DNA from 3 places in the Staphylococcus debuckii genome. Region 1 is predicted to be linked to each of the others. Evidence: predicted binding sites of a transcription regulator. Region 1 holds the regulator's gene; each other region holds the start of a gene.

Evidence for each region. The regulator NrdR, encoded in region 1, represses ribonucleotide reductase genes. The targets are predictions, from matches to a motif close to AACACNATATATNGTGTT.
Region 2: a site for NrdR is predicted at 1,976-1,993, ahead of nrdD (anaerobic ribonucleoside-triphosphate reductase). Genes of this name have one in related genera too.
Region 3: a site for NrdR is predicted at 3,748-3,765, ahead of nrdI (class Ib ribonucleoside-diphosphate reductase assembly flavoprotein NrdI). Genes of this name have one in related genera too.

What each region holds. Positions count from the first base shown of each region.
Region 1 is NZ_CP033460.1:1,746,257-1,754,329, forward strand. It holds gene thrS (threonine--tRNA ligase) at 1-24, opposite strand, end outside; gene dnaI (primosomal protein DnaI) at 347-1,270, opposite strand; gene CNQ82_RS08260 (replicative helicase loading/DNA remodeling protein DnaB) at 1,267-2,688, opposite strand; gene nrdR (transcriptional regulator NrdR) at 2,691-3,164, opposite strand; gene CNQ82_RS08270 (glyceraldehyde-3-phosphate dehydrogenase) at 3,317-4,339, opposite strand; gene coaE (dephospho-CoA kinase) at 4,496-5,128, opposite strand; gene mutM (bifunctional DNA-formamidopyrimidine glycosylase/DNA-(apurinic or apyrimidinic site) lyase) at 5,146-6,018, opposite strand; gene polA (DNA polymerase I) at 6,034-8,073, opposite strand, start outside.
Region 2 is NZ_CP033460.1:2,303,347-2,311,419, reverse strand. It holds gene fni (type 2 isopentenyl-diphosphate Delta-isomerase) at 1-1,031, shown strand, start outside; gene CNQ82_RS11225 (hypothetical protein) at 1,351-1,839, shown strand; gene nrdD (anaerobic ribonucleoside-triphosphate reductase) at 2,008-3,855, shown strand; gene nrdG (anaerobic ribonucleoside-triphosphate reductase activating protein) at 3,862-4,386, shown strand; gene CNQ82_RS11210 (DNA-3-methyladenine glycosylase) at 4,430-5,050, opposite strand; gene CNQ82_RS11205 (DUF805 domain-containing protein) at 5,354-5,923, shown strand; gene CNQ82_RS11200 (DUF805 domain-containing protein) at 5,908-6,522, shown strand; gene CNQ82_RS11195 (helix-turn-helix transcriptional regulator) at 6,665-6,871, shown strand; gene CNQ82_RS11190 (DUF3169 family protein) at 6,864-7,586, shown strand; gene CNQ82_RS11185 (ABC transporter ATP-binding protein) at 7,709-8,073, shown strand, end outside.
Region 3 is NZ_CP033460.1:802,090-810,162, forward strand. It holds gene CNQ82_RS03560 (peptide MFS transporter) at 1-1,503, opposite strand, end outside; gene queF (preQ(1) synthase) at 1,662-2,165, opposite strand; gene CNQ82_RS03570 (DMT family transporter) at 2,168-3,058, opposite strand; gene nrdI (class Ib ribonucleoside-diphosphate reductase assembly flavoprotein NrdI) at 3,941-4,333, shown strand; gene nrdE (class 1b ribonucleoside-diphosphate reductase subunit alpha) at 4,305-6,410, shown strand; gene nrdF (class 1b ribonucleoside-diphosphate reductase subunit beta) at 6,549-7,526, shown strand; partial or broken gene CNQ82_RS03590 (iron ABC transporter substrate-binding protein) at 7,604-7,807, shown strand.

The sequences.
Region 1 (8,073 bases):
GAAAGTAATATTGATTTTATCCATTCATAAACGCCTCCAATATATAATCCTCTACGTAAAAACAAAAAAACCTCCTCCCAATAAAGGGACGAGGTTATCGCGATACCACCCTAGTTCAGATAAAAACATGATTCCCGCATGTACTTATCTATCTCTGCATAAGATAACGGTCTTGAGCCGGATATTCATTACGAATATCGATATCAACGAGGGAGTAATCAATTGCTATGATAACTGTATTCTCATCACCAACAGTTTTCTGTGTATCAGGAAACAATTCATCTTATCCTCGATTTGTTTACGTTAATTCAGATTTAATTCTATTATAACTCATTTTTTCAAAATTTCAATCGTCACGATAATTCTCGCCGACAAGTTCATACGGTGCTGCCAATGATTTAATACGTTCCATAATTCTAGCGGCTTTGGTTTTTTCTGCACCATTACGTGTGATAGAAAGATGATGTTCAAGTTCATCAAAATCTAAATTTGAACTGAACAGCGTAGGAAGTTCGTGTACCATACGATAATGAAGTAATGGTCCGATGACTTCATCTCTCACCCATGGCGTTACTTCTTCTGCACCAATATCATCCAGCATCAATATATTCGCTTCTCTGATCCGTTGTAATTTCTTCTCAAATGAATCATCTTTGAATCCGTTTTTTAAAGTACGAATAAATTCAGGTAGATAAACGATAGTTGAAGGAATTTTTTGCGACTTTAATTGATTAGCAATAGCACCTAGAATAAAAGACTTACCCGTCCCAAAAGAACCATAAAGATATAAGCCTTTCACATTCTCTTTTCCTGCAATAACATCCTTACAAAACTTATCCGCTACCATTGCAACATTTAATCTGTCACGCTTGTCCATATAAATATCTTTTAATTTAGCATTCAAAGTATCTCGCTGCATATGATGAGAGGTAATGAGATGTGCTTCTCGCTGTTCCTCATCGTGTTTGATCTTACATGGACACGGAAGATATTTGATTTTAATCCGTCCATTTTCAATATAAAGTTCTGGTACATGTCCTTTCACAAAGTTAGGACAGTCAGCAAAATCATGTCCGTCATAATGCTTCTGCTGATCTTTATATTCTTGCAGAATATTTAAATCTTCATCAATCATTCGATTGGTTAATTCAGCTCGATGATTTTCTAAAAACTTTTTGACATCTGGATCGTTAATAACGTCCTTTTTAATCTTTTCGAATCGCTTTTGAAAATCAGGAGAAGTTTGCATTATATTACTGAAACGTTTCATTCGTCATCCTCCTTCCATGTTTCTTTTAAATGTTTAAGAAAGTTTGCTCTATCTTGAGCCAGGCTTTGATCTTCAGCATCATCTGCTTTTCTTTTATTTTTACCGCTTCTCTTCTTATGTTCTCCTTTAATCAGCCAATCAGGAGTAAGTTCCTTCGAGGCAACTTGCTGACCATAATTCTTAAATCTTGGCGGATTAGTATTTTGTTTAGCTTTACGTTGTTTTTCAGCTTCTTTCATATCCATCACATGTGCATGTGCTTCAGCGGCTGAAGATAGTTCTTTCTTCTTCCAATTAGAAGCTATTTCTTGGATATAAGTCTTCGGCAATTGCATATCATTATTGAGCATTACGTATTGAAGCAGCATATTGATAACACCAAACGGCAATTGTTCTCTCACTATTAAATCTTCCACCAGATATTTCTGTTTCAATGTAGGTTCAGATTTTGCCCAACTTGTCAGCATATCAATCGGACTTGTAGCATCCATCAACTTAAACCAGCTCTCATATTCTTCTGGTGTCTGAGGTGCTCTAGTCAACTCAATAACTTCTTCTTGCTGTTGGGGCGTTGTAGGTACATTGGCTTTAGCTTCTAAAGCGGGCAATTGATTTTCATGCTCAATGGCATAAAAAGACCGCGCTTGTTTGCGCAACTCTTCATATGAGATACGTTGATTGCTGGTAAGCGATTTTAAAATAAGTCCTTTCATTCCTTCTGGTGTAATACCATATAAAACGGCAAGTTGTGTTATCAGACCTTTCGCTTGCTCTTCAACAATTTCTGAACTGACAAAGTGATTGCTCAATAGTTGGTAAAGTGATTCAAAGTCAAATTGCACTCTATCTAAATTAATTCCTTTGTAAGAAGCGGTTTGAGTAATATTATTTTTCTGAACATTATCGAAAGCTTGATTAGGAACTTTGAAAACATCTGTAAAATTACGTGTAACCTCTTGATAATCACTTAAATCCATTTGAGTATGTTCAAAGTAACGTTTCAATTGGTGATAACGTTTATTCTCTACTTCTTTATAGAGATAAACAGAAAGCATAGGATCATTGAAAAATTGTTTAGGAGTTGGCGGTTGCACTAATTCATATACAAAATGTGAATTATCTTTGTTATGTTTCACAAATGTTTTAATTAAACCAATTGCTTCTAACCGGTTCATTTCCTCACGAAAAACTCCTAGATTAATTTTCAATTCACTCATAATGACATAATGAGTGGATGCTTGATTATGCTTAGGATTCGCAAACTGTGATAAGTAATGATATACACCAATCGCTCTCGTACCGATTAATGGAGTAAACAAACGGTTCAAAACCTCTAATTGGGCTTCTGATAATTTTTCAGATTGTAACACATTAAACGGATCTTGAGGTCGAATACCGAAATCGTCTTGGTTAAACATAATTAATTGTCACTCCGATTATTCTTTTCTTGCAAGATGCCTTGCATAGATTCCAGTAATTGGTCAACATCTTTAAATTCTTTATAAACAGAGGCGAAACGAACATAGGAAACTTGATCAACATGCATCAGCAAATTCATCACATGTTCCCCGATTTCTCGAGATGAAACTTCGGCTTGTCCTTCATCTCTTAAACGCCATTCTACTTTATTCGTAATATCTTCTAATTGCTGATAACCGACTGGACGTTTCTCACATGAACGAACTAGCCCATTTAAAATCTTTTCTCTTAAGAATTGCTCACGTGTCCCATCTTTTTTCACAACGATTAACGGACTCATTTCGATATGTTCGAATGTAGTAAATCGGGTACCGCAATTTTCACATTCTCGTCGTCTGCGAATTGCATTGGCTTCGTCTGCATGTCTTGAATCCACTACACGAGAATGTGTTGAATTACATTTAGGGCATTTCATTCATTTTCACCTCTCATATTAATTATGCCTATTATACTATAATCTTACTTAACACAAAAGAAAGCGGAACTTTTCAAATTTTTCAAAGCAAAAACCAGCTGATTGGAGCCCTACTTCCAATCAGCTGGTTTAATATATGACAGCAGCAATGATTAAGCTGTTGCTTTTTCTTTAGTATTCAATAATTCTCCGATTTCTACTGCGATATCAACGACACGGTTTGAGTAACCCCATTCGTTATCGTACCAAGCGATTACTTTTACTTTTTTATCATCCATTACTAATGTAGACATTGCATCAACAATAGCTGAGTTAGGATTTGTATTAAAGTCTACTGAAACTAACGGCTCGTCTGAAACAGCTAAGACACCATTTAAATCAGCATCTTCAAATGCTTGGTTCACTTCTTCAGCTGTAACTTCTTTTTTCAAGTCTACAACTAAGTCGACTAATGAGACGTTTTTAGTTGGTACACGAAGTGCCATACCATGTAATTTACCTTCTAATTCTGGTAAAACTTCTTTAAGTGCTTTTGCAGCGCCAGTTGATGTAGGGATAATACTTTCGTTGCAAGAGCGCGCACGACGTAAATCTTTATGTGGGTTATCAATATTTTTTTGGTCATTTGTAATAGCATGTACTGTTGTCATCAATCCGTTTTCAATACCGAAATTATCATTTAATACTTTGGCAACTGGACCGATACAGTTTGTTGTACATGAAGCATTACTGAAAATGTCATACTCTTCAACATCTAAGTTATCGTTATTTACGCCTTTAACAACCATTTGTACATGACCACCTTTTGAAGGCCCTGTCAATAATACTTTTTTAGCGCCAGCATTGATATGTGCTACTGCTTTGTCACCATGGTTGAATTTACCTGTAGCTTCTATGACAATATCGATATCTAATTCTTTCCAAGGTAAGTTTTCTGGGTTACGGTCTGAAACTAATTTAATATCATGACCATCGATACGAATACCGTTTTCAGTCGGTACTACCTCACCATCATATTTACCATGAGTCGTATCGTATTTTACTAAATGTGCAATTGTTTCTGGAGGATAGCTCGCATTAATCGCTACTACATTTAAATCATCATTTTTAGAAGCGATACGTAGTACCATACGCCCAATACGTCCCATTCCGTTAATTGCAATATTCGTTGTCATAAAAAGCACCCCTCGTTTTATATGTGTTATACTTTATGGAATCAGTATAGCATAATTCCGTAAAAATGAAAGCGTTTTACAAAAATAAACAAAAAAATTACTTATCATTTATGATAAGTAATTTTACTAAGGATATACGAGGATGAAAAGGCTTACTTATTTTCCTATTTCTTCTTGATTCTCCGCAGTTTGTTGAATATATCCTTCATCCATCAATAATTGTTCTAGATTTTGTTTTAATTCTAATAAAGTGCCGCGGTTATCGATGACATGGTCGGCCATACGTTGTTTTTTATCAATAGAAATTTGACTATAAACTCTAGCTTTAGCTTCTTCTTGAGATAAATCATTACGTTCCATTAATCTTTCTACTTGGATACTTTCAGAAGCATATACCAACCAAGTTTCATCAACGGTATCTTGAAGATTATTTTCAAAAAGCAAAGGAATGTCCATAATCACATTGTAACCTTCACTTAAATATTTCTCTTTTTGATTCTCCATAATTTCTCTAACAATAGGATGTACAATTTGGTTCAGCTCTTTACGTTTCTCAGCATCATTAAAAACAATTTCTCCGATATATTTGCGATTCATTTCTCCGTTGTCATCAATAGCTTCTTCCCCGAAGACTTGTTTTACTTGCTGTAAACCTTCAGATCCTTTTTCAACCGCTTCTCTAGATGCTACATCCGCATCTACAATTTTAAATCCATGTGCTGCTAACAACTCTGATACTGTCGATTTCCCAGTACCAATTCCGCCTGTTAAACCAATTACTTTTCCCATAACATGTCTCCTTCGTTCTATTTTTGACAATGCGGGCAGTAATGTGAGTTTCTGCCTGCTATCACTTTAGTATGAATAGGTCCGCCACATACTGGACAGACTTTCTTTTTATAAACCTTTAAATAATGCTGCATTTGACCCGTTTTGCCATCAGCATGACGGTATGAAGATACACTTGTACCGCCATTTTCAATACCTAAACATAAAACTTTTACTACTTCATTAAAGACACGCTCTTGTTCCTCTTCTGTTAATGAATAAACAGGACGTTCAGGGTCGATCTTTGCATTGAATAAAGCCTCGCAAGCATAAATATTTCCGCAACCCGCAATGACTTTATGATCTAATATCACCTGTTTAATAGGTTTCTTATGATAAGTTTTTGTATTCAACTGATGTTTGTAATGCGCAAATGCATTTTCATCAAACGGTTCAGGCGCCATGTCGGAAAAAGAAGAATGTACAGATAAATCTGCTACATTCTTAATTTCTCCGAAACGACGTATGTCTGAAAAGATAAGCTGTTTGCCATTACTCAACTTAAAATTAACATGCCAGTGTTTTTTATAGTTCGGGACAATAATATCATCTAACGTATCTACAATGAAAAAGCCGCCTGACATCCCTAAATGACTCACAAGCACCCTTTTATCTTCGTCTGTTTCAATATAAAAGAGAATATACTTGCTTCTACGCTCTATACGTGTAATTTTATATCCTTCTGAATACATTTTAAACATCGGCAAATCCATTTGTTTAATAATCGTATCTTTGCCGATTTCTTTACCTTTAATCACAGCATCTGAAAATTCTACTTCTTCAATATACTGATTTATTGCTAACGGTTCAATGCCGCGTTTTACATGTTCTACTTCTGGTAATTCCGGCATTTATATACCTTCTTTCTATTTTGCATCATACCAAGTTGGACCATAGTTGGTATCCACTTGTAATGGTACATCTAAATCTATTGCATTATCCATAATATCTTCAATAAACTTGCTGAAAGCTTCAACTTCTGCTTCTGGAAGTTCAAAAATCAATTCATCGTGTACTTGTAAAAGTAAATGTGCATGAAAGTCTTGATTCTGAATTTCCTTATCAAAATTGACCATTGCTAATTTGATAATATCCGCAGCACTACCTTGTATCGGTGTATTCATGGCAGTTCTTTCTGCAAAACTTCTGCGGTTAAAGTTACGGCTCGTAATATCAGGAATATATCTGCGACGATGTAAGAGTGTTTCTACATACCCTTTCGCTTTCGCATCTTTAACAATATCGCTCATGTATTGTTTGACCCCTGGGAAACTATCTAAATAGTCATCGATAAATTGTTTTGCAGCTTTTCTAGAAATTCCGAGACTTTGGCTTAAGCCGTAATCACTAATACCATAAACAATACCGAAGTTGACTGCTTTAGCTTGGCGACGCATTAATCCATCGACTTCATCCGGTTCTACACCAAACACTTTCATGGCAGTGGCCGTATGGATATCATGCCCCTCTCTAAAGGCTTTAATCATACTTTCATCTTGTGTAATATGTGCCAGCACTCGTAATTCGATTTGTGAATAGTCAGCTGAGAGAATGACATTACCTGGTTCTGCAGGTTTAAATGCTTTTCTTATTCTTCTTCCTTCTTCTAAGCGGACTGGAATATTTTGTAAGTTCGGATCAACAGAAGATAAGCGTCCAGTCTGTGCCAAAGTTTGATTAAAGTGCGTATGAATACGATGGTCTTTTTGTATTACCTTTTGCAGTCCTTCTATATAAGTGGACTGTAATTTAGAGAGCTGACGATATTCAAGTATATCATCAATAATAGGATGTTCTCCTTGTAATTGCTCAAGCACATCTACTGCAGTAGAGTAACCTGTTTTAGTCTTTTTAATCACCGGTAATTCAAGTTTTTCAAATAGTACAACTCCCAGTTGTTTTGGTGAATTGATATTAAAATCTTCCCCAGCTGCCTCATGAATGCGTTCAATAAGGGTATCCAACTTTCCTTGAATTTCTTTTTCCATTTCTTGCAGTTCGTCAACATCTGTATAAATTCCTAGTTCTTCCATTTCTCCTAAAATACGAGCGAGTGGAAGTTCTAATGACTTAAAGAGTTCAAGTTGATTGTATTCTTCCAGTTGGTCATACATTAGCGGTGTGCTTGCAGAGATAGCATCTAAAATGGCTGCAATATAAGGGTTCATCACTTCATCGTCAGGTATTAGACGTTTACGGCCTTTACCGTAAATATTGACCGCTTCAGCCACATAATTCTGGCCATAATGCTGAACAACAGAATAGACATCATCGATACTTCTGGAAGGATCTAAGATATAACTTGCTAACATGACATCAAAAGCAATATTTTGAATATTTATATTTAATCGATGCGCTTCAGCATATGTTTTCTTAGCGTCATAAACCAATTTTCGCGTGTTTTTATCTTCCAGCCATTTGACCAATTCAGGATAATTTCGAATAGTATCGGCATCGATTACAACAAAGTGACCATCAGCCTTTAATCCGAATTTAAGAATATCAGCTGTTAAATAGTCTCCTTCACCTACTTCAAAATGCACTGCTGCTTCAGATAAATCATTGAAATCAATATTATTAAAGTCGTGTTCCACTTCATATTCACGTTTTTCTTCAGTTTTATCTTCTGCATCTACATCAATTTGATTCAACATTTGTTTGAAATCTAATTCTTTAAATAAATCAATTTTCGCTGTTTGGTCCACTTCTTCAGGGAGTTTTGTGTCTTTTAAAGTGACTTCAATTGGACTGTCTCGTTTGATAGTCGCTAACTGTTTGCTCATTAAAGCATCATCATGACCATTTTCGAGTTTTTCTTTTAATTTTTTACCTGAAACTTCATCTATATGTTGATAGAGATTTTCTACAGAGTCATATTGATTCAGTAATTTGATTGCTGTTTTTTC
Region 2 (8,073 bases), 560 kb from region 1:
CAAAAAGGGAACAACGAAAGGACGACCACGTAAAAATAGCGATGGCGCAAAATGATCCGCAACTGACGGATTTCGATAAAGTCAGATTCGTGCACCATTCTATTCCGAGTATAGATGTTGATCAAGTCGATTTATCAGTAAATTTGTCGGACTTTTCAATGTCTGCACCGCTATATATCAATGCGATGACTGGAGGCAGTGAATGGACGAAACAAATTAATGAGAAGTTAGCCGTAGTAGCACGTGAAACTGGGCTGGCTATCGCTGTAGGTTCAACCCATGCTGCGTTACGTAACAGTAAAATGGCAAGCTCTTTCGATATCGTTCGCAAAACGAATCCAAAGGGTATTATTTTTAGTAATGTAGGAGCTGATGTGCCAGCTGATTTAGCCAAGCAGTCAGTGGAAATGTTAGAGGCGAACGCATTGCAAGTGCACGTCAATTCTCCGCAAGAACTCGTAATGCCTGAAGGAAATCGAACGTTCTCAAATTGGATGGACAATTTAAGTGAGATAGTGCAAACAGTTGATGTTCCAGTTATCGTAAAAGAAGTCGGTTTCGGAATGAGCCGCGAACTGATTCAAGATTTAAGAGAAATCGGTATCCGTTATGTGGATGTAAGTGGCAGAGGCGGTACAAACTTTGTAAATATTGAAAATGAAAGACGCCAACTGAAAGACATGTCTTATCTGAAGAATTGGGGTCAATCGACAGTAGAATCTTTATTAGAAAGTAAAAATCTGCAAAACCAAGTTACTGTATTTGCTAGCGGTGGAGTGAGAAATCCACTTGATGCGATTAAGTGTCTGGCTTTGGGAGCAGAAGCAGTCGGTATGTCTCGCCCGTTCTTAGAACAAGTCGAATCCAATGGTATTGCACAAACTGTAGAGTTTGTAGAAGAATTCATTGAACAAATGAAGAAAATTGCAGTTATGGTCAATGCATCTGATATTGAAGCATTGCATCATACTGATGTAGTCTTAGATACAACATTAAGATCATGGATCGAGCAACGCGGCTTAGATCAATAAAAAATAAGCAGTTCAACTGGTAGAAGGTTGAACTGCTTATTTTTGTAGCAATTTTGGTTTTGGTAATTGCATTAGAAAGACTGCGAAGGAGATCACAATCTTGGTAACGCTTACATATAGTATAATCCAAATAGTTGTTGATTTCAAATACATATTTGAGTAAATTAACTAATATTTGTATAAATAGTGACAGCATATAATTATAAAATATAAATTGGCAACAAATCGTCTGTAATTGGAAACATAATGCTATGTGACTCTTTTAAAAATCATGCTAAATTTTTACTAGAAAAAAGAAAACCATTGGAGGGACTGAATATTGACTTATTATTATGTTGAAACTATCAATCCAATACAACAATGTATGCACAAAATTGAGCAGCTTTATAAAACCAAAATGGAAAAAATTTCATCGATTCACCGACTAGAAAATATTATTAAATTAGCACAATGGGAAAGGCCATCAGTAATTAATGTAAATACGAAAGTGGAAATTGCAGAACAATATTTTGATCTTCATCATTTCAATCCAGACTATACGTATCATTTGGAGATTAATCCAATGAAACACAAGACAGTTTTAATAGAATTGAATCATCAAATCAGAATGGAAATCAGCCAAGCGGAAGAGTCCCAAATCTATGATATTACACCTTATCTGCAAGACAGAGAAAATTATCTCTATTTAGGATTATTACATGATGAAACTAACGCACAACTACCAGATTGCAAGTTGATTGAATTTAAAAATCACCGTTTAAATGATACTTCTGTAATCCAAGAACGTCCGCTTAATTACTCAATTTAATACTTCATCTAACTTTAAAATAAATTTTATTGCAGATAACATGAAATTCAAAAGAAAGACATAAAGCTATGACATCTCTGTTAACACTCCAAGAACCTCTTTCATTTACTATATATTGTGGTAATTTTGTAATTAGAACACTATATATAGAAATGGAAGGGGTATTTTATGTTTAAAATTGAAGAAAGCCTAAGCAACTTAATCAATAAAGATCCGACTGTTATTAATGAAAATGCTAATAAAGACAGTGAAACCTTTACAACGATGCGTGATTTAACGGCGGGGGTCGTTTCAAAATCTTACGCATTAGAAAAATTATTGCCGAAACATGTAGCGGCTGCACATCAATCTGGCGATATTCACTTTCATGATTTAGATTATCATCCATTTCAACCTTTAACGAATTGTTGTTTGATAGATATTAAAGGAATGTTAGAACACGGCTTTGAAATCGGAAATGCACAAGTCGATTCTCCGAAATCTATTCAAACTGCGACTGCACAGATTGTCCAAATTATTGCAAATGTGTCCAGCAGTCAGTACGGCGGATGTACAGTGGACCGAATTGATGAGATTTTAAGTCAATATGCGGAATTAAACGCCGAGAAACATCGTAAAATGGCTGAACAGTTTGTCTACCCTGATCAATTGGATACATATGTGAACCAACAAACTGAGAAGGATATTCAAGATGCGATGCAAAGTTTAGAATATGAAATTAATACGCTGTATACTTCTAATGGTCAAACACCTTTTGTAACCTTAGGCTTTGGTCTAGGTACTGATAAATATAGCCGAATGATTCAGAAGGCTATCTTGCGCACGCGTATTCAAGGTTTGGGGCACCATCATGTGACAGCCATCTTTCCAAAGCTTGTCTTTTCCATCAAAAAAGGAGTTAATTTCGCACCGGGAGACCCGAATTATGATGTGAAGCGGTTGGCGTTGGATTGTTCAACGAAGCGGATGTATCCGGATATTTTGAATTATGATAAGACGGTGGAAATTTTAGGTGATTTCAAGGCGCCGATGGGTTGTCGTTCTTTCTTGCCGGCATGGAAGAATGCGCAAGGGGAGCTTGAGAATAGCGGGCGTATGAATTTAGGTGTGGTAACGTTGAATGTGCCACGGATTGCGATTGAAACGAGCGGAGATTTAGCAGCGTTCTGGCGTTTGTTAGATGAGCGCATGGAATTGATTCATGATGCGTTGGCTTATCGTATTGAGCGATTGAAAGATGCGGTGCCGAACAATGCGCCTATATTGTATAAGAGCGGTGCGTTTCATCAGCGTTTAACTGAAACGGATGATGTGATGGCGTTGTTTAAACATCAACGGGCAACGATTTCCATTGGTTATATCGGCTTGTATGAAGCGGCCACTGTATTTTACGGTCCTAATTGGGAAACAAATCCTGAAGCGAAAACTTTTACTTTAGATATATTGCGTCGCATGAAGGATTTTCAAAAACAGTGGACAGCACAATATGACATTTTCTTCAGTCTTTATAGTACACCGAGTGAATCGTTGACTGATCGTTTCTGTCGTTTGGATTGTGAACGTTTTGGCTTGATTCCGAATATCACAGATAAAGGGTATTATCAGAATTCATTTCATTATGATGTACGTAAAGCTGTTTCTCCTTTTGAAAAGCTGGATTTTGAAAAGGATTACCCGTTTTTGGCAAGCGGCGGCTATATTCATTATTGCGAGTATCCAAAATTGACGCATAATACGAAGGCGTTGGAAGCGGTTTGGGACTATGCGTATGATAAAGTCAGTTATCTTGGGACTAATACGCCTATTGATAAATGTTATGAATGCGGCTTTGAAGGTGAATTTAATACGACAGCTAAAAGTTATACGTGTCCAACTTGCGGTAATCATAATCCTGAAACGGTAGATGTGGTGAAACGTACTTGCGGCTACTTAGGCAACCCGGTGCAAAGACCGACAATCGAAGGACGCCAAAAAGAAATTACTGCACGCGTCAAACATCTGAAAGATAAGGGATGATGCAAGGTGTTTGAACAATTAGAAACCGGACAAGGTTATATTGCTAAAATTGAAAGAGAAAGCTTTACAGATGGAGAAGGTGTGCGGTGCAGCGTCTATGTATCTGGTTGTCCATTCAATTGCAAAGGCTGTTATAACCAAGCATCCCAGCGCTTCACTTATGGCGAACCATTCGATGATGAGGTACTGATGACTATTATAGAAGCTTGTTCCCCTCCGTATATTGCAGGTTTAAGCATTTTAGGTGGAGAGCCGTTTTGTAATCTAGATACGGTAGAACCTATAGTTCAGGCCTTTCGAAAAAAATTCGGTAAGGAAAAATCTATTTGGATTTGGTCAGGATTTATTTTTGAAGCTTTGCAGAAAAATAAAGGCAGAAGAGGGGAATTGCTGAAAGAGATTGATGTACTTGTAGATGGACCATTTATGGAAAAGTTGTATCAACCTGGTTTAGCTTACAAGGGCTCGTTGAATCAACGTATTATTGATGTGCAAACTTCTTTGAAAGCTTGTAACGTTGTAGATTATTAAAAAATACCGGTTGAATTGGAAATAAATCCAATTGCAGCCGGTTTTAATTTTGACCTTTCCAAGTCTTGTCTGGAGCAGTCATTTCAGATTTACGCATGCGAGAGACATAAGGATTGCCTTTAACAGTGAAGCGAAGTGGTTTATGTGTCCATTCTCCTTTGTTCGGCACACCGATACGTGGGCTTTCGACGATTGAAACAGGTATTTTACGTGCCTCGACATCAATGGACAGCGGTCCTTCATTTAAGCGTGTGCCATCCAATTCCATCGTCATATTAAAAGCGCGTGTCCACTTGCCAGGACCATTCGTTAAGTCGATGCCTTCTTTGCCATTTCTATTTTCTATCATTTGATCTGTAATAAATTCAGGTTCTAACGCTCTGATAAGGATTCCTTCAGCGGTACCTGCAGGCTGAGTAACTAAGTTGATTAATAAATGCGTATGCATCACATGAGCGTAGACAGTTCCTCCATCTTTATACATGGATTGTACGCGAGGCGTTTGGCGGCCATTATAAGTATGCGCTGCCTCATCAATCGCTCCAAGATAAGCTTCAGTTTCCACAATATAACCAGAAAATTGGTTCTCTCCATCATCAAAGGTTAATTTCACGCCTAATAAATCTTTTGCAATTTCTGGCGTAGTACGATTGATAAAGTCCATGACTGACCTCCTTGTATCATAAATTTATATTTATACTTGTTATTTATTTTAAGCAATTTTTAATCATAATAACAATAATGTGATTATAAAAAAGGTTGAGATATACCACTGATGTCGATTGTAAATATTATGAAAAAATCGTTGAGAGAATCAGATATATCAAAGTGTTGTGTTAATATAATAATAAATACTTAAGTCAAAATATAATTTTGCTTAATCCTTAAACAAATTTACTTTTTTCGATATTAACATTATATTGAATTGAAGTAACAAGAGATAATTAAAATACGAGGAGGCGTTCTTATGGAAAAACGAGTAGGCTTCGGGGAGTCTTTTGTACTCTTTTGGAAGAACTATGTCAATTTTCAAGGGCGTGCAACACGTCCAGAATATTGGTTTATGACTTTATGGAGTTTTATTATCTTTCTGCCTATTACATTTATCGCAGTTATTGGCATGAGTATGATGATAGCGGGTAGTGCAAATGGTTCAGATGGTCTGATAGGTATCGGTGCATTTATATACTTCGGTCTGATAATTATAGTGACTTTAATCGGCTTGGCAATGCTGTTGCCTTCTATTGCTTTATTGTTCCGTCGTTTTCATGATACCGGAAGATCAGGCAAAATTTATTTCTTCTTCTTAGGCTATGCCATCATTGGTTACATTTTGGTGATTGTCGCAATCAATGCTTCTGATGCAGCGGCATGGTCCATCATTTTAGGTGTCCTAGTTTGGTTGGGCTACATGGCTTTTGCGATTTATATGTTTGTCATTACTGTTTTACCGAGTGATCCAAGAGATAATAAATATGGTCCTGTAAGAGGGAGTGCTCGTATGCAGGCAGGTGATGCAAATTGGAGAAAAGAGTAGGTTTCGGTCGCGCCTTCTTGCTTTTTTGGAAGAATTATTTCAATTTTAAAGGGCGGGCCAGACGTGCTGAATTCTGGTGGTGGACACTATGGAATTTTCTTATTTTTTCGTTGCTCGGATTAAGCAGTACTATATCTTTTTTTTACTGGTTCGCTAATTCGTTTGATGGCCATAAGACAGCAGCACTCAACTCAGCTATCATCTTTCTGATTAGTGCAGGACTATACCTTTTCTTAATTCTAGCAACACTGATACCGAATATCGCGTTATTAATTCGGCGATTTCATGATACAGGAAGAAAAATGACAGTACCCATTTGTTTTATCGTTGCTACGATCTCATATAACTTCATAAACCCTATGGTAAGAACAGATGCACAGCACCATGGTGTTTTATGGATATTTGTTGTTTTATTTTTATTAATCTACGTTGCCTTGGCGGTTTATATTTTTGTAATTACACTATTACCTAGTCAACCAGAAGATAACAAATATGGACGTGGCCCTGCTGGGAAAAAATTCGAGCAAGGGCATGCACCTACATCTCATAAGTCCTATTCTGAGTCAGCAGCTGGCAGTCACCACACACATTATGAATAATAGATTTGAAAGACGATTTCTTTTTCAATAAAGGAATCGTCTTTTTAATAAGTGTTTTGAATATTACCCTTGTCATTTTGACTAATATAATTGTCAAAATGACAAAGATAATATAGTATAGTGGTTAACGGAGGTTAGAAATATGAGAACACGCATTAAAGAATTGCGAGCACGTGACGGTTACAACCAAACACAACTCGCTAAAAAAGCAGGGATTTCACGTCAAACAGTCTCTTTGATCGAAAGAAACGAATTCATGCCTTCCGTACTTACTGCAGCTAAAATAGCACGTATTTTTGGAGAACGGATTGAAGATATTTTTATTTTTGAGGAGGATGATTATGAGTAACATAAAGAAAAACACGTTATACCTTAGCAAAATTTTATTAGGCGTATTAGTGGGCGGATTAATTGGTTTTCTATTTTCATTTCGCTCGGAAATTAAATTATCCGCTTTTCTAGGTACATTTGAGATACAAGTTAGCACGGGCATTACTATTTTATTAGTCATAATTTGCGGTATTTTCATGTTGAAGAGTTTGAAGAAGGCATATCTTTATAAACAAAGATCTGAAACTTTAGAGGATGATGCAGATGAATATAATCAAATATATAATCGGAAATTTCTGCAAGCAAGTTGGTTCTTTCAAGGAACTATCATTATTACATTATTCAATATGATATTCGTTGCCATTTTTAAAGAGAGTAATAATAATCAATGGGGATTAACAACAATCCCATTACTCATAAGTGCCGCTTTTGCAATAAGTTACAATGTTATTCTACCGAAGATAGATTCAAGATTACCCAAATACAACGATTCTGATTACATTGGCAAAACGATTTCAGCAATGGATGAGGGAGAAAAATATATTTCTTACTCTGCGTTGTTTAAACTCTATCATTATAATACCGCAGCGATTATGATGATGATTATTTTATTAGCTTTCTATTCAGTAGCAACACATACTGATCAAATCATTGCAATGTTAGTATTATTAGCACTCTACGTTTTCAATATTGTTTTCTACTATTCTAAAATCGGTAAATATTATGAACAATAAGAATGTAAAGTCTAGGTAAATATCTAGTTTGTATACATTAAAGCTTTAAAAATATGATAATATTAAGATAAGTATTCTATATTATTTAAAACTTAATAATTTACGTAAAGGAGATGAAGCGCATGTCATTAGAATTAAAAGATGTCACTAAAAAATACGGTAATAAGACAGTAGTGAATGATATTTCTTTATCGTTAGAGAACGGTAAGATGTTAGGATTTTTAGGGCGGAATGGTGCCGGCAAGACCACAACCTTCCGTATGATACTTGGTTTGACACCGTTGACTGAAGGTTCTATTACATATAACGGCAACAAGATGGGTGAGCACATGTTTAATAAAGTGGGCTATCTGCCTGAAGAACGCGGTTTGCATCCTAAGATGAAGGTTAAAGATGAATTACGTTATCTGGCTACTTTGAAAGGGATGCCGCGAAAAGATTTTGATCAAGCTTTAGATTATTGGTTGAATCGCTTTAAAATTATGGA
Region 3 (8,073 bases), 940 kb from region 1:
GCCTCGTTTAACCATAGGAGAAACTACGATGAGCAAGACACCAATAATGATTGTTAATAAGCCTGAATACATGAAATACTCAGAAGGATTCATACCTTTATAAAGTACTACTAGCTGTGCGTTTAATCCTTGGGCTGTTGCATTACTCAACATCCATAAACTCATCATTTGCGCTGTGAAAGCATAAGGTGCAAGTTTAGTAGTAGTCGCTAATCCAACAGGAGAAATACAAAGTTCACCGATTGTAATAAGCAAGAAACTGAGCATGAGCCATATAGGATTGATCAGTGCTCCATGCAATCCTCCAGCTAATGGAATCATCATAATGAGATAAGATAGGCCAGCAATAATAGCGCCCATTGCAAATTTCATTACTGTAGATGGGTTACGTTTTCCTAATTTCACCCATAAAGTTGCGAATACAGGTGCTAATGCAACGATAAAGATAGGATTCAGTGATTGGAACCAAGCTGCTGGAATATCAAAATGAATTGCGCCGCCTGTAAGTTCAGACATTTTTAGTTGTGTATTTTTATCTGCAAAGTTTGCAAGAATAGTTGAACCTTGTTCTTGAATCATCCAGAATGCTACTGATGTAATATACAAAGGAATGTAACTGCGAACACGTGATTTTTCTTCAGACGTTGCTTCTTTACTCATTAACATACGAGCCACAATGAATACTGGTAAAGCAATTCCGAGGATAGTAACAAGTAAACTGAAGTTTTCGATTGTTAATGCGTTAAATGCTTTTAAAATAATAAGATAGAGCGCGAACGCCGCTGCAATCACAATAGTTATGATAGAGAATTTCTTCACATCATTTTTAGTCATAGGATTATGTACAGTCAATCCCGCTAAATTCAAATATTTTTTACGTTTTGTCCAATAAACGACAAGTCCGATAAACATACCGATGGCAGCAGTTGCGAAGCCAGCATGGAAACCTACACGTGTTTGTAAATATCCAGTAATAATTGGTGACAACAAAGCCCCTGCGTTGATACCCATGTAGAAAATCGTAAATGCTGAGTCTACACGTGGATCATTTTTCTCGTAAAGCTCACCCACTGTAGTTGAAATGTTTGGTTTCAAGAGGCCTGTACCAATAATTAAGAGCAGTAATGCAATCATAACTGCTGTTAAACTGCCCGGTAGGCTTAAGATGATGTGACCAAACATAATAAAGATTCCACCGACAAATACAGCATTCTGCGTACCTGTGATTCGGTCTGCTATCCAACCGCCAATGACTCCAGACATATAAATTAATGTCCCGTATAAGGCTACAATTTGCATGGCTACAGATTCATCGAGCCCAAATCCGCCTTTAGCAACTGAATAGTAAAGATAGTAAACTAAAATGGCTTTCATACCATAGTAACTGAATCTCTCCCAAAATTCAGTAAAGAATAGAGTGCTTAGTCCTTTAGGATGTCCGAAGAAGCCTGTACGTGGCACACTGTTGACGACTTCTTCTCGTGTATATTGTTTTTTATTCATAAATTCCCCCCTAACTGCTTAAATGTTATTTTAAGCGATAAGGAAAAGTTATACAAGAAAATTCTGAAAATTATTGTGGTATTCATCACGTAATAATTACACAAAAAGTTTAATAATATTTTTTTGTTAAAAAACGCCCCTAAATAGGAGCGTTAATATTAACGATTATCAATATTTTCTGGATATAAGTCGTGATTCATCATACGGTATTCAGCCATCTGTTCGTATTTTGAATTTGGACGACCATAGTTAGTATAAGGGTCGATTGAGATACCGCCTCGTGGCGTGAATTTTCCCCATACTTCAATATAATGCGGATCCATTAATTCGATTAAATCATTCATAATGATATTCATACAATCTTCATGGAAATCTCCATGATTTCTGAAACTGAATAAATAAAGTTTCAATGATTTTGATTCTACCATTTTGATATTTGGAATATAAGATATATAAATTGTCGCAAAATCAGGTTGACCTGTAATAGGGCAGAGAGAAGTGAATTCTGGACAATTAAATTTAACAAAGTAATCGCGACCTTGATGTTTGTTGTCAAAAGTTTCTAAAACATCTGGTCTATAATCGAAATGATAAGTATTGTTTTGATTGCCTAATAACGTAATGTTTTCCAGTTCTTCTTTTTTACGTCCTTCATTTGACACTTTTATTTCGCTCCTTTATGTGCACGGGTAGGTTTATTTTTACGTCCTTGCCGACGTGCTTTTTCAAACATATAATAACTTGCACTAATAATAATAACGTAACCGAGTGTAGCGTATAAATCTGGTGATTCACCAAAGATGACAATTCCCATGATAGCGGTAAAGATGATAGATGCATAGGTGAATATTGAAATGTCACGTGCTGGGGCATAACTGTAGGCTAAGGTGATGCCGATTTGACCTACTGCAGCAGATAACCCGGCGCCGATGAGATAAACGATTTGTATCATAGACATAGGTTCATATGTGAAGATTACAAATGGAATTAAAGCTACAATTGAGAAGAATGAAAAATAAAACACGATAGTGTAAGGTGCTTCACGAGTGCTCAAGGCACGTACACAAGTATACGCAGCTGCGGCGAAAATACCCGAGAATAAACCGCCGATTGCAGGTATCATAGCTGATGAAAATTGAGGCTGTACCACAAATAACATCCCTATAATGGCTACAATCATAGCAGTAACTTGATATTTACGCACTTTCTCATGTAAGAATACTAAACTTAACAAAATCGTCCAGAAAGGATTTAATTTCATTAAAGTATCTGCATCACTTAACAACATATGGTCTATCGCATAAATATTTAATAATACGCCGACTAAACCTAAAGTAGAACGGGTAATCAACAAGGGCTGACTGCTCAATTTGCCGAACATCGGTTGTTTATATTTATATAAGAAATATAAAGGAATCAACATCGCAACTAAATTACGTGCTAAAGACTTTTGAAATACAGGCAAATCACCTGAAAGTCTGAAGAACAACGACATAAAACTAAAGCCGATTGCTGAAATGAGGATAGCAATGATGCCTTTAATTTTCGGATCCATATTTTCGCCTCTACTTTCTTCAAAACTTAACGTATATCATCTTAGCATAATTCAAATTGTTATTGCTATAAGTCCTTGCAATTCTTTGATAGAATAGTTATAATCAAATCGAACATACGTTCTGTTAGTGAGGTTTGAAGTTTCACATAGTATTTAAGATGAAAATAGTTAAATTTTTAAGATAGTTGTATCAAGCTTACAAGGTCCAGAATGGCAGACGCTTGATTTCATAAGAAGTGCATAATTTTTGAAAAAATCAAGGGTAAAACTACAATTATTTATTTTGAGGGCTTTTTTTAAAAAATTTTTGTTCCTTAACGATAGATGTGACGGTCATTACATCGATTATGACAATTTAAAAATAATTTTCGGGCAATGATTCTCTTTGAAATTACAAAGTGTGTTAGGTATAATGAATCACATAATATAGTATTGAAGAACGAAAACCGACACTATATGTTGTGGTTAAGTTGAAAAATGCTAAATTTAAAATTAACTATTTTAATGCATTTTCACACCTTATTATTTTAAAAGTACAAAGTAACGTTTAAGCGATTAATTCATGATTAAAGTGTTATTAATGGTTGAAAGTAGTTCAAACGCGTTGGTATTCTTGTAAATGCGTTCAATGTGAAACTGATAAAATGATAAGGTGAAGATTCAAATATATACAGCTCGTAAATTGAATGACCACTACATATAGTGTTAAAGGAAAGTGCATTCTAATATCATTATCAAATGCAAACATGCAGCAGTCATAAAGTCTCATTCAAGAAACAACAATAGCAATAAGACAGCCTGTCATGTTTTTTATTTATGGCTTCTGCTTTAATCTATGGAGATAAAGAATGACGCGTTCTTTATAAGAAAGCGGGTGATTCAATGAAGGTAGTTTATTTCTCATTCACAGGAAATGTAAGACGGTTTATAACAAGAACAGGCTTTGATAACACCTTAGAAATCACAAATGATAACTGTGCGGAAATACGCATAGATGAACCTTATATATTGGTCACTAGTACCATCGGATTTGGAGAAGTACCGGATGTCGTCAAGACATTCTTGCAACATAACGGCACAATGATAAGAGGAGTAGTTGGAAGCGGTAATCGAAATTGGGGACAAAACTTCGCAAAAGCCAGCGATACAATATCCAGAGAATACCTCGTGCCTCTTTTAATGAAATTTGAAGTACAAGGAACACAAAAAGACGTTGAAGAGTTTAAAGATAAGGTGGGGCATTTTTATGAAGACAATGAACGAAAAGCAATATAATCATATTGAATTAAATAATGAGGTAACAAAGCGTAAAGAAGACGGCTTTTTCAGTTTGGAAAAAGACCAAGAAGCGCTAGAAGTTTATCTTGAAGAGATTAAAGATCATACTATTTATTTCGATAGTGAAATTGAGCGTTTGCACTATCTTGTCGACAATGATTTCTATGTAGATGTTTTTGCACAATACAGCGAGGAAGATTTGAAAGAATTAACTGATTTTGCGCGCAGTATACCATTCAAATTTGCCAGCTATATGTCTGCAAGTAAATTTTTCAAAGACTATGCACTTAAAACTAACGATAAACAACAATATTTAGAAGATTACCCGCAACACGCGACAATCGTAGCGCTTTATCTAGCAGATGGCGATAAAGCACAAGCACGTCAATTCATTTCCTCTATGATTGAACAACGCTACCAACCTGCAACACCGACATTCTTAAATGCAGGTCGTGCACGTCGAGGCGAACTTGTTTCATGTTTCTTATTAGAAGTAGATGACAGCTTGAATTCAATTAACTTTATTGATTCAACAGCGAAACAATTGAGTAAAATCGGAGGCGGCGTAGCAATCAACTTATCTAAACTACGTGCGCGCGGTGAAGCAATCAAGGGCATTAAAGGTGTAGCAAAAGGTGTATTGCCTGTTGCAAAATCATTAGAAGGCGGCTTTAGTTACGCAGATCAACTTGGTCAAAGACCAGGAGCTGGCGCAGTATATTTAAATATATTCCATTACGATGTTGAAGAATTTTTAGACACTAAAAAAGTAAACGCAGATGAAGATATCCGCTTATCAACGATTTCTACTGGTTTAATTGTGCCTGCTAAATTCTTTGAACTTGCGAAAAAGGGCGAAGATTTCTACATGTTCGCACCACATACAGTGTATAACGAGTATGGCGTAACCTTAGATGATATTGATCTTGATAAATATTACGATGATATGGTTGCAAACCCAAATATTTTAAAACATAAAAAAGATGCACGTGAAATGTTGAATACAATTGCACAAACACAATTGCAATCAGGATATCCTTATTTAATGTTTAAAGATAACGCAAACAAAGTTCACGCTAATTCTAATATTGGCCAAATCAAAATGAGTAACTTATGTACTGAGATTTTCCAATTACAAGAAACATCAATCATTAATGATTATGGTATAGAAGATGAAATCAAACGTGACATTTCATGTAACTTAGGTTCATTAAATATTGTTAACGTGATGGAATCAGGCAAATTCAGAGATTCTGTGCATACAGGTATGGATGCTTTAACAGTTGTAAGTGATGAAGCTAATATTCAAAATGCTCCAGGTGTACGCAAAGCAAACAGCGAATTGCATTCAGTAGGACTTGGCGTTATGAACTTGCATGGTTACCTTGCTAAAAACCAAATTGGTTATGAATCTGAAGAAGCAAAAGACTTTGCAAATGTATTCTTTATGACAATGAACTATTACTCAATTGAACGTTCAATGCAAACAGCTAAAGAACGTGGCGAAGCTTATCAAGATTTCGATAAATCTGATTATGCGAGTGGCAAGTATTTTGAAAAGTACACTCAAGCTGACATTGTTCCTGAGTATGAAAAAGTCAAAGCACTATTTGAAGGCCTAGAAATTCCAACAGCTGAAGATTGGAAAGCACTTGAAGAAGATGTTAAGGAATATGGTTTATATCATGCATATCGTTTAGCAATAGCGCCTACACAAAGTATTTCTTATGTGCAGAATGCAACAAGTTCAGTAATGCCGATTGTAGATCAAATTGAACGTCGTACTTATGGCAACTCAGAAACATTCTATCCAATGCCATTCTTATCTCCTAAAACAATGTGGTACTATAAATCAGCATTTAACACTGATCAAATGCGTTTAATTGATTTAGTAGCTACAATTCAACAACACGTTGACCAAGGGATTTCAACAATCCTATATGTGAACTCAGAAATCTCAACACGTGAATTATCACGCCTATATGTTTATGCACATCATAAAGGATTGAAATCTCTTTATTATACACGTAATAAATTATTGAGCGTAGATGAATGTACAAGTTGTGCAATTTAACAAATTAACTTAAAAATTAGAGCTGACAATTATTAAATCGGGACGACTTTACACAATGACAGTATGTGTGTAAGTGGTCCCTCCTTTAAGCACTTGACGATAAACTAAAATTAAATGAAGAATGGAGAATGCACATTGATGATCGCTGTCAATTGGAACACGCAGGAAGACATGACTAATATGTTTTGGCGACAAAACATTTCCCAAATGTGGGTAGAAACAGAATTTAAAGTCTCTAAAGATATTGCAAGTTGGAAAACTTTAACACCTGAGGAACAAGATACATTTAAAAAAGCATTGGCAGGTCTAACTGGTTTAGATACACATCAAGCTGATGATGGAATGCCATTAATTATGCTTCACACTAAAGATTTGCGTAAAAAAGCAGTTTATTCCTTTATGGCAATGATGGAACAAATTCACGCTAAAAGTTACTCTCATATTTTCACAACATTACTACCCTCTAGTGAAACAAACTATTTACTAGATACATGGGTATTAGAAGAACCGCATCTAAAATATAAATCAGATAAAATCGTTGGTAATTATCATAAACTTTGGGGAAAAGAAGCTTCAATTTATGATCAATATATTGCACGTGTCTCTAGTGTATTCTTAGAAACATTCTTATTTTATTCTGGTTTCTATTATCCTTTATATCTTGCTGGGCAAGGACGCATGACAACATCAGGTGAAATTATCCGTAAAATTCTACTTGATGAATCGATTCACGGTGTATTTACAGGCCTAGATGCGCAACATCTACGTAATGAACTTTCTGAGAATGAAAAGCAACGTGCTGATCAACACATGTATAAACTTTTAGAAGAATTATACAAAAACGAAGTATCTTATACTCATAAACTATATGATGATATCGGATTAACAGAGGACGTCTTAAATTACGTACGTTACAATGGAAATAAGGCACTTTCAAACTTAGGATTCGAGCCTTACTTTGAAGAGCGTGAATTCAATCCGATTATCGAAAATGCATTAGACACTTCAACGAAAAACCATGACTTCTTCTCGGTTAAAGGTGATGGTTATACACTAGCTTTAAATGTCGAGGCTTTACAAGATGAAGATTTTATTTTTGATGATGAAGAAAAATAAATAATAACAAAGAGAGCGTTGAATCTTGCTGTTGCTTAGCAGTTAAGATTCAGCGCTTTTTTAATAGAGTAATTAAAATTGTTTTACTCATGGACCGTGGTCAATTAATGACTGGTAAATCTAGTGATAAACAATTGCTGAAAAATGATGTTATCAAAAATGTAAAAGCAATAAAAGATAATAAAGTTTATGAGCTTGATCCGAAATTATGGTTCTACGCTTCAGGTTCAACTGCTACAACAATCAGAGAAATCGATGAATTAGAAAAGGTTGTTAAATAAAGATTAGTTATCGAGGTTTAGGGGGATTAACTTCGAACTATTTTATGAGAATATAAAGCTGGATTTAAAAAATAGCTATGAAGAAATCTATCGTTTCAGATTTCCTCGTAGCTATTTTTATATATTTTCATACATATCGATATGTAATTTATTATTTCGAATTAGTTTGTAAATTCTAAGGAGTAATTTAATTAATGTGTGAGGAGTTTTTACTTTTTGAAAGTTAAAATACATGAATATTACATATTTAATCCGAAAACATGTTA